DNA from 4 places in the Aquitalea sp. FG25 genome. Region 1 is predicted to be linked to each of the others. Evidence: predicted binding sites of a transcription regulator. Region 1 holds the regulator's gene; each other region holds the start of a gene.

Evidence for each region. The regulator sigma-54, encoded in region 1, starts transcription at its own class of promoters, with help from an activator protein. The targets are predictions, from matches to a motif close to CTGGCACGCTTCATGCTT.
Region 2: ACODR9_RS13620 (flagellar hook-length control protein FliK) is a predicted target of sigma-54. The motif match lies at 1,434-1,451, and genes of this name have one in related genera.
Region 3: glnL (nitrogen regulation protein NR(II)) is a predicted target of sigma-54. The motif match lies at 1,369-1,386, and genes of this name have one in related genera.
Region 4: ACODR9_RS09285 (ammonium transporter) is a predicted target of sigma-54. The motif match lies at 966-983, and genes of this name have one in related genera.

Annotation. Positions count from the first base shown of each region.
Region 1 covers NZ_JBMDJV010000023.1:30,390-32,566, reverse strand. The annotation lists gene lptB (LPS export ABC transporter ATP-binding protein) at 1-272, shown strand, start outside; gene ACODR9_RS18520 (RNA polymerase factor sigma-54) at 276-1,697, shown strand; gene hpf (ribosome hibernation-promoting factor, HPF/YfiA family) at 1,769-2,092, shown strand.
Region 2 covers NZ_JBMDJV010000014.1:40,083-42,259, reverse strand. The annotation lists gene ACODR9_RS13625 (flagellar basal body-associated FliL family protein) at 1-340, opposite strand, end outside; gene ACODR9_RS13620 (flagellar hook-length control protein FliK) at 447-1,400, opposite strand; gene ACODR9_RS13615 (iron ABC transporter substrate-binding protein) at 1,609-2,177, shown strand, end outside.
Region 3 covers NZ_JBMDJV010000032.1:39,007-41,183, forward strand. The annotation lists gene ACODR9_RS21585 (BLUF domain-containing protein) at 157-579, opposite strand; gene ACODR9_RS21590 (DUF4124 domain-containing protein) at 847-1,323, shown strand; gene glnL (nitrogen regulation protein NR(II)) at 1,424-2,177, shown strand, end outside.
Region 4 covers NZ_JBMDJV010000008.1:115,358-117,534, forward strand. The annotation lists gene ACODR9_RS09285 (ammonium transporter) at 1-927, opposite strand, end outside; gene ACODR9_RS09290 (NAD(P)/FAD-dependent oxidoreductase) at 1,161-2,177, opposite strand, start outside.

The sequences.
Region 1 (2,177 bases):
TGGCCACCCGTCCGCGCTTCATCCTGCTGGATGAACCCTTTGCCGGCGTTGACCCGATCGCCGTCATCGACATCCAGAAAATCATCACCTTCCTGCAACAGCGTGGCATCGGCGTACTGATCACCGACCACAACGTCCGGGAAACCCTGCGTATCTGCGACCGGGCTTACATCATCAGCGATGGCTCGGTACTGGCATCCGGCGAACCGGAAGAACTGGTCAACAACGAGAAAGTGCGCCAGGTGTACCTGGGCGAGCACTTCCACCTGTAAACCATGAAACAATCATTACAGCTCCGGGTTTCACAGCAACTCACCCTCACCCCGCAACTGCAACAGTCAATCAAGCTGCTGCAGCTGTCCACGCTCGACCTGCAAACCGAGGTAGAACGCTTCCTGCTGGACAACCCCATGCTGGAACGCGGCGATGACCTGCCCGCGCAAGAAGGCCCCGCCACCGAATCCGCTAGCAGCAACGAAGAATCAACCACGCCAGCATCGGACAGCAGCGACAATGACAGCCACAACGAAAGCAGCGGCGAGCTGACCGACTGGGGCAGCGGCAGCCGACGCAACGACGGTGACGATGAGTTCGACCCCATGCTGAATGTCCCCTGCCCGGTCAGCCTGCGCGAACACCTGCTGGCCCAGCTGGGAGAGCTGACGCTGCCCACCAGGGATCAGGCCATCGTGCAGCTGCTGATTGAAGAACTGGACGACAACGGTTTTCTCACCATCGACCTGGAAGAACTGGCCAGTAATCTGCCACTAGAACTGGAGCTGGAAAGCGACGAACTGATGGTTGGCCTGCGCCTGCTGCAGCAATTCGACCCAGCAGGCATTGCCGCGCGCAGCCTGGCCGAATCACTGAGTCTGCAGCTGGCACGCCTGCCACAGCAAGAGCCTGGCCATGCCCTGGCACGCAAGATCGTGGCAGAACACCTTAGTTTGCTCGGCAATCGGGACTACACCCGCCTCAAACGCATACTGGGTGCAGATGACGAAGCCATCCGTCAGGCCCAGCAATTGATTTCCCGGCTAACGCCCCACCCCGCTGCCGGTTTTGGCGGTGAAGATGTGCACTATGTCATTCCCGATGTCACCGTACGCAAGCGCAAGGGCCACTGGGTGGCAGAACTCAACAACGGAGCCGTACCGCGACTACGCGTCAATCAGCTGTACGCCCAGATGCTGTCGGAAAACCGCAGTACGGCAGGTGAACTGACCGGTCGCCTGCAAGAAGCGAAGTGGCTGGTCAAGAACATCCAGCAACGATTTGACACCATTCTGAAAGTGTCAGAAGCTATAGTCGAAAGGCAACAAGCGTTCTTTGAACACGGTGAAGTGGCCATGCGCCCGCTCATCCTGCGCGACATCGCAGACGAGCTGGGATTGCATGAATCCACAGTGTCACGCGTCACCACCCAGAAATACCTGCTCTGCCCGCGCGGCCTGTTCGAACTGAAATACTTTTTCGGCAGTGCACTGGAAACCGACAGCGGCGGCGAATGCTCAGCCACAGCCATCAAGGCCCATATCCGTCGCATGATCGATGGCGAGAACACCGCCAAGCCACTTTCGGACAGCGCCATTGCCGACGAACTGGGCAAGCAAGGGATACAGGTTGCAAGACGCACCGTTGCGAAGTATCGTGAAGCTATGCAGATACCGCCGGTCAATCTGCGCAAGGCACTGTAAAGCGTGTCTTGAAGAATATCCGCTCGCCCGGCCGACCCGACCGGGCAGTCAACACAAGAAGGAGTTAGGGTATGAACCTCAAAGTAACCGGTCTCCACCTCGAAGTAACCCCGGCAATCCGTGAATTTCTGGAAAGCAAGCTGGAACGTATCACCCGCCACGTCGATCACGTGATCGACGTCACCGTCACCCTGTCGGTGGACAAGCTGGTGCAGAAAGCAGAAGTCAACGTTCACCTTTCCGGCAAGGATATCCACGTAGAAGCCACCGACTCCGACATGTACGCTGCCATCGATGCGCTGATGGACAAGCTGGATCGACAGGTACTCAAGCACAAGGAAAAACAGAGCGAACATCGCGTAACGCCGCAAGTTCAGCCGGAAGCATCCCTGTAATCACCTGACCTACGATGCGGGAACCCAACGGGTTCCCGTTTTTATTTGCACGGAGCCTTTTTCATTTTGCTGAAGGCAACGTAGA
Region 2 (2,177 bases), on a different contig from region 1:
AATCGGTAAACTTCTTCTTGGCTTCTTCATCACCCAATTCGGCCTGCATGTCCACTTGCAGCAGGCTGCCATCACCGCCAGACAGATTGACAACAAAGGTATCCAGCTTTTCAAAGATGGGAGGACCTTCTTTTTTCTTCTTGGCTTTTTCCTTGGTCTGCTCAGTCTGGGCCGTCGCATCATGCGGCTTGTTCATATTGGTGAACATCACGTAGGCAAGGCCACCCATGCCGGCCAGTACCAACACCAGAAGAATCACCACCACCAGCATCAGTTTGTTGCCACCCCCTGCTTTTTTCTCGCCCTTGTCCGCTTTATCCGCTTTTTTGTCTTCTGCCATGGGTCTTCAGTCCGTACGTTAGGTTTATAAGGAAATCTTAAGCCATTTCCTTATTATATTTTCCAGATTTCCGCACGAACTGAACAGAGCCCCCTTTTGAGCAATATCAGGCAAAGATACTAAGTATCCCGCGTGCGGACTTGATGGCAGCCAGCGTATCGTCTTCGTCATTGCCAGCGGCACTCTGACGGCGGCCATTCTGGTTCTGGTTGAATTGCTGTTGCCGATTCCCGGATTGTCCGCTGGAAACCTGTGCATCGGCAAGCGCTATACCACTGGAAGCCATCATGGAAACGAGTTTCGGCATGTTGTTTTCCAGAATTTCACGCGTTGCCGGCACTGCCGAGGTAAAAATTACCTGTGCTTGATCATTGCCATTCATTTTCAGGGTGACTTCCACCGGCCCCAGTTGCGGCGGATTCACCTGGATGGTGGCCTTGTCCATTTTCATGCTGACCATGGACATAACCTGGTCACCCAGTGCCTTGGACCAATTGGGGTCAGTCATTGGCTGCGAGATAGTCAACGTCTTGGTCTGACTGGTCTGCTGTGCCGCCTGATTGGCTGCCTGACTGGCATTGGCCAGTTGATCAGCATTGGGCGGCAAGAATTGCAGTGCAGCGGCATCCTTGCCCGGCAATTCTTGCGCCTGCAAACCTGCGGAGTGCTTCTGCGGCGCGGCAGCTTGCAACAAAGGATCGATGGCGGTGTCCTTGATACCAGCACTGGCTACATCGCTTGTCACTGGCGTCGCCGTGGGCTTGTCCTGCACCGGCTGCACTTGCAAACCGGCCTGCAGCAGCGGCAATGCTGCCAGCAGCATATTGGCACTGTTATCGGTGGATGCCGTATCGTCAGCAGCTGTGGAATCCTTGTCCTGCTTGCCTTTGCCGTCACCGGAACCGGTATCCGCCTGCGTTGGCAAGGCTGTGCCCAGACTGCCGATCTGCGCCCCCAATAAACTGGCAAATAAACCGCCGGCATCTTGCGTACCGGTATCCGCCTGTCCTGACGGCATGGCTGTCTTGGCGCTGCTCGCCGGCATTACGGTAATCGTCATGGCCGAAACCCCTGGGGAAAGATGCAGGCTTAGCAGCAAGTTGCATGCCAGCAGACTGCCCCAGCCAGTTACCGTCGCATTTGCTTTATTTTATTAATGCGAATCATTATCTTTTACATTACAATTGCAAATATTCCTGCCAGAACCAGTGCCCAAACGCACCTGACTACCGCAGTTCCCGTTGAATATCTGCAAGGAGCATAACCAGATGTCCCGTCCGTCCGCACGCATCCTCACCACCGCCCTGCTGGTTTCCACCCTGTTCGCTACCGCTGCCCATGCCGCACCCAGCGCCGAAGGCATCGTGGTTTACAACGCCCAGCATGAAAGCCTGACCAAATCCTGGGTGGAAGGCTTTACCAAAGAAACCGGCATCAAGGTTACCGTGCGCAATGGCAGCGACAGCGAAATGGGCAACCAGATCGTACAGGAAGGCGCATCCTCGCCTGCAGATGTATTCCTCACCGAGAATTCCCCGGCCATGGTGCTGGTAGACAATGCGCACCTGCTGGCACCGGTGGAGGCAAGCACCCTGGCGCAGGTTGATCACGCCTACCGCCCGGCACAGGGTAAGTGGGTTGGCATTGCCGCCCGCTCCACGGTATTTGTCTACAACAAGAACCGCGTGTCGCCAAAGGAATTACCCAAGTCGCTGCTGGATCTGGCCAAGCCGGAATGGAAAGGCCGCTGGGGCGCTGCACCTGCCGGAGCCGACTTCCAGGCCATCGTCAGCGCCTTGCTGGAGCAAAAAGGCGAAGCAGTCACCCTGGGCTGGCT
Region 3 (2,177 bases), on a different contig from region 1:
TACAAAACATCAATAAGTTATTGATTTAAATAAAGACGAATACTTCTCGCTGAATCAGGTTTGGGCGTCCACGGACGCCTTGCCGGATACAGAAAAACCCGCACAGCGCTGCTTGTGCGGGTTTTTTCATGGCAACAGCCACTACTTGAAGGTCGCTCAGTCCGGTAACGCGGCAAAAGCCTTGAGCATGGCCAGGCCATCCTGCGGCGCGACAACCAGCTGGCTGACGTCAAATGCCGGATCGAACACCGGGGCAAACTGGGGAAACGTTGCCAGCGCTTCAGGCTGCGGCACACGGAAACCCATATACCACTGAGCAAACTCCCGTTGTTTGCATTCACTGCAAAATAGCGACTCCACCTGATGATGGCGCGGATCAAGGCTGATTCTCCTGAAGGCCTCTTCCACCACGGCAGCCTCTCCCTCCAGCAGCTGCAAGAAACAGCCATCGCGGTATAGCAACAGGCCGGTAATCTGCCGGGCCTGGTTATTGGCCACCGACTTGTCCAGAATTGCCGTCAATTCAGCAGGCGACAATGCCGTGGTGGCCTTGCTGGAATAAAGCAACTGGATCAGCATGGGCAGGCTTTCTGCAAAGTTACAGGGCGCAGGCCCGAACGGATGACTGCAAACATTTCCTCATGACCTTCTGCATGGCGACTGAACATCAAATGCAGGCACATATCATGCCATTGGCACAACGTGAAGCCCGAGCGCATGATGACACATTCAGCAGATTCAAGGCATGCTGGCCACCGCATTGTTGTTATGCAGATGTGACGCGCGCCAACCTTTTGCTTATCATAGTGTCACGTCCACCCGTTTTCACCGCAGATGCCCAACACCATGAAAACCCTTGCGTTCTGCCTGCTGCTGACTTGTGGCCTGGCCCAGGCCGAGGTATACAAATACATCGATGCCAACGGCAATGTCACCTTCACCAATGTGCCGATCAAGGGCGCCAAGCCCATGCACCTGGCACCGCTGTCCACCTATGGCGGCAACAAGCCACGCACTTCGGGCAGCAGCAAGCCTGCCTCGACACCGGACGGCTACCCCAGTGTGGACAACGGTACCCAGACCAAGCGGGATGAGGGCCGACGCAAGATTCTGGAAGGCGAACTGGCCAATGAGCAAAAAGCGCTGGCCGATGCACAAAAGGCCTACACCGACGGTGCAGCCACCCGCAACGGGGATGAAACCCGTAACTACCAAAAATACCTGGACCGGGTACAGAAGCTGAAAGACGCAGTAACCGATCGGCAGAAGAACATTAGCTCGCTACGCCGCGAATTGGGGCAATCCGCATCCTCCGCACAATAATGGTGCATAATTAAGGCCGATTTCGTGCATTCGCTGTGCTCTGGCTTGGCGTGCTTATTGCTAATAGCTTCAGGCACAGCCCCATCCGATTCGGAGCACCATGAACTCTCCCAGCTTTGCCGGCCTGGAATTACTCGACACCCCGGTGCTGATTGCCCACGCCGACGGCAGACTCGAATTTGCCAACCCCGCCTGTGAAAACCTGCTGGCCATTGGCCGGCGCGAGCTATTACGCCATACGCTATTCGAGCTGCTGCAAGACAGCCCTGCCCTGCGGCAAGCCCTTGCCACTGCACTGCAACACAACTCCAGCTATATCGAGCACGACCTGGAGCTGCGCACGCCGCATGGCGAGCAGCCACTGCACATTGCCCTGTCCGTCACCCCCATTGATGCCGAAGGCCGGCTGGCGCTGGTAGAGCTGCGGCCACTGGATCAGCAACTGAAAATTGCCAATGAAGAGCGACTTTTGCTGCAACAGCAGGCCAATCGCGAGTTGATCCGCAATCTGGCGCATGAAATCAAGAACCCACTGGGCGGTATTCGTGGCGCAGCACAGCTGCTGGAGCATGAGCTGTCTGACCGGCCGGAGCTGAAGGAATACACCGAGGTGATTCAGGAAGAAGCACTGCGCCTGCAATCCTTGGTAGACCGCCTGCTGGCTCCGCATCGCCGCCACGTGCGCAGCGAAATCAATATCCACGAAGTGCTGGAGCGGGTACGCAGCATTGCGCTGGCCGAGTACCCGCAAGGCCTGGTCATCCGTCGCGATTACGACACCAGCCTGCCACACATGGTGGCCGACAAGGAACAGCTGATCCAGGTGGTGCTCAATATCGTCAAGAATGCCATCC
Region 4 (2,177 bases), on a different contig from region 1:
CCCCAGCACGTCGTCAATCTTCCAGCGGTTCTGCGTCTGGGTGAACAGCCAGACAAACATGCCGCCAGCCACCAGGCCCACCACCAGCGCACCCAGCGGATGCATGATGTCCGAACCGGCACAGACTGCCACCAGACCGGCCAGCGGGCCGTTATGGATAAAGCCGGGGTCGTTCTTGCCCGCCCACATGGCGCTGAGGGTGCCGCCCACCATGGCCATCAGCGAGTTGATGGCCACCAGGCCGGAGATGCCGTCCAGACGCTGGGCGCTCATCACGTTAAAGCCGAACCAGCCGACAATCAGAATCCATGCCCCCAGTGCCAGAAAGGGGATGGATGACGGCGGGTGGGCCGAGATACGGCCTTCCTTGCTATAGCGGCCACGACGTGCGCCCAGGTTGAGCACGGCGGCCAGGCCGATCCAGCCGCCCACCGCATGCACCACCACCGAACCGGCAAAGTCATGGAAAGGCTGGCCAAAGCTGTGGCTCAGCCAGTCTTGCACGCCGTAATGGTTGTTCCAGGCAATGCCTTCGAAAAAGGGATACACCAGCCCTACCAGCAAGAAGGTGGCAGCCGACTGCGGGTGGAATTTGGCGCGCTCGGCAATGCCACCGGACACAATGGCCGGAATGGCAGCGGCAAAGGTCAGCAGAAAGAAAAACTTCACCAACTCATAACCGTGATGCTCGGCGATATGGCGCGCATCGCCCAGGAAGTTGACCCCGTAGGCCACGGTATAGCCAACAAAGAAATAGGCAATGGCGGAGACGGCAAAGTCGGTAAGAATCTTCACCAGGGCATTCACCTGGTTTTTTTTGCGCACCGTGCCCAGTTCCAGAAAGGCAAAACCGGCGTGCATGGCCAGAATCATGATGGCCCCGAGCAGCAGGAACAGTACGTCTGATGGCGAGTTGGCAGTTGGCATGGCGAGTCCCGTTGTTGTCGGCTTTTGTTGCCTCCTTAAAGCAAGCGCAGTGCCAGCTGGTGCAATAGCGCACCAGACTGGGCTGTGTGTGCACGAAAATGGCCGCTAGCAGCCCGTTTTTGGGGAGGCGGGGTGCAGGCTGCGGTGATGCAAAACGGTGTGCATGCACCAAAACGGGATTTGCGCTGTGTTTTATGCTGCTGTTTGGTGCATTGCGCTTGTGGCCGCAGATGTCAGTGCAGCTTTACCTGTGGCTGGGTGCGTCGGCTTAACAGACGTCCGGCAGCGCTCAGCAGGGTGGGCCGCCAGCCAAACAGGCTTAGCTGGTGGCGGTGGTACAAGGACAAATACATCAGCCGGGCAAACTGCCCGTGCACGAACAGGCTGCGGCGCGACAGCGCACTCATCAGACTGCCCACCGTGCTGTAGCGGCCCAGCGAAATCAGCGCGCCCAGATCGCGGTAATGAAATGCCCGTAGCGGCTTTTTTGCCAGCAGGCAGCGGATATTGTGGAACAGCAGATCCGCCTGCTGGCTGGCAGCCTGGGCGCGCGGTGGCACCCAGCCTTGGCCGTCCGGGCAGGCAGCGCAGTCGCCCAAGGCAAAGATGTTTTCGTCTCGCGTGGTCTGCAGTGTGGGGCGAACCCGCAACTGGTTCAGCCGGTTGCTGTCCAGTCCTGCCAGCCCGGCCAGCATGGCCGGTGCCTGCACCCCGGCTGCCCAGACCACCAGCTCGGACGGAATGCATTGGCCGCTGGCGGTATGCACCGCGCCATCCTGTACTGCACTGACACGCTCGCCACACAGCACGCGCACCTGCATTTCCTGCAACTGGCGCAGGGCCTTGGCGGCAACGGCAGGCGGCAGGGCTGGCAAGATGCGCGGCCCGGCCTCGATCAGGGTCAGGCGGATGTCGCGATCGGGATTGATGTTTTCCCGGCCATGCGCCACCAGCTCGCGCGTGGTATTGCGCAGCTCCGCCGCCAGCTCCACTCCGGTGGCACCGGCCCCGATGATGGTGAGCTGCAGCTGCTCGGGCCGCAGCGGGCCTGATTGCAGGCTGGCACGGATGCAGGCGTTTACCAGTTGGCGGTGGAAGCGGCTGGCATCGTCCGGGGTGTTGAGGCAGATGGCATGTTCGGCCACGCCGGGCGTGCCAAAGTCATTGGTGGTACTGCCTACCGCCAGCACCAGGATGTCGTAGTCCAGCTGTCTGGCCGGAATGAGCGGCTGGCCTTGTTCGTCCGCCGT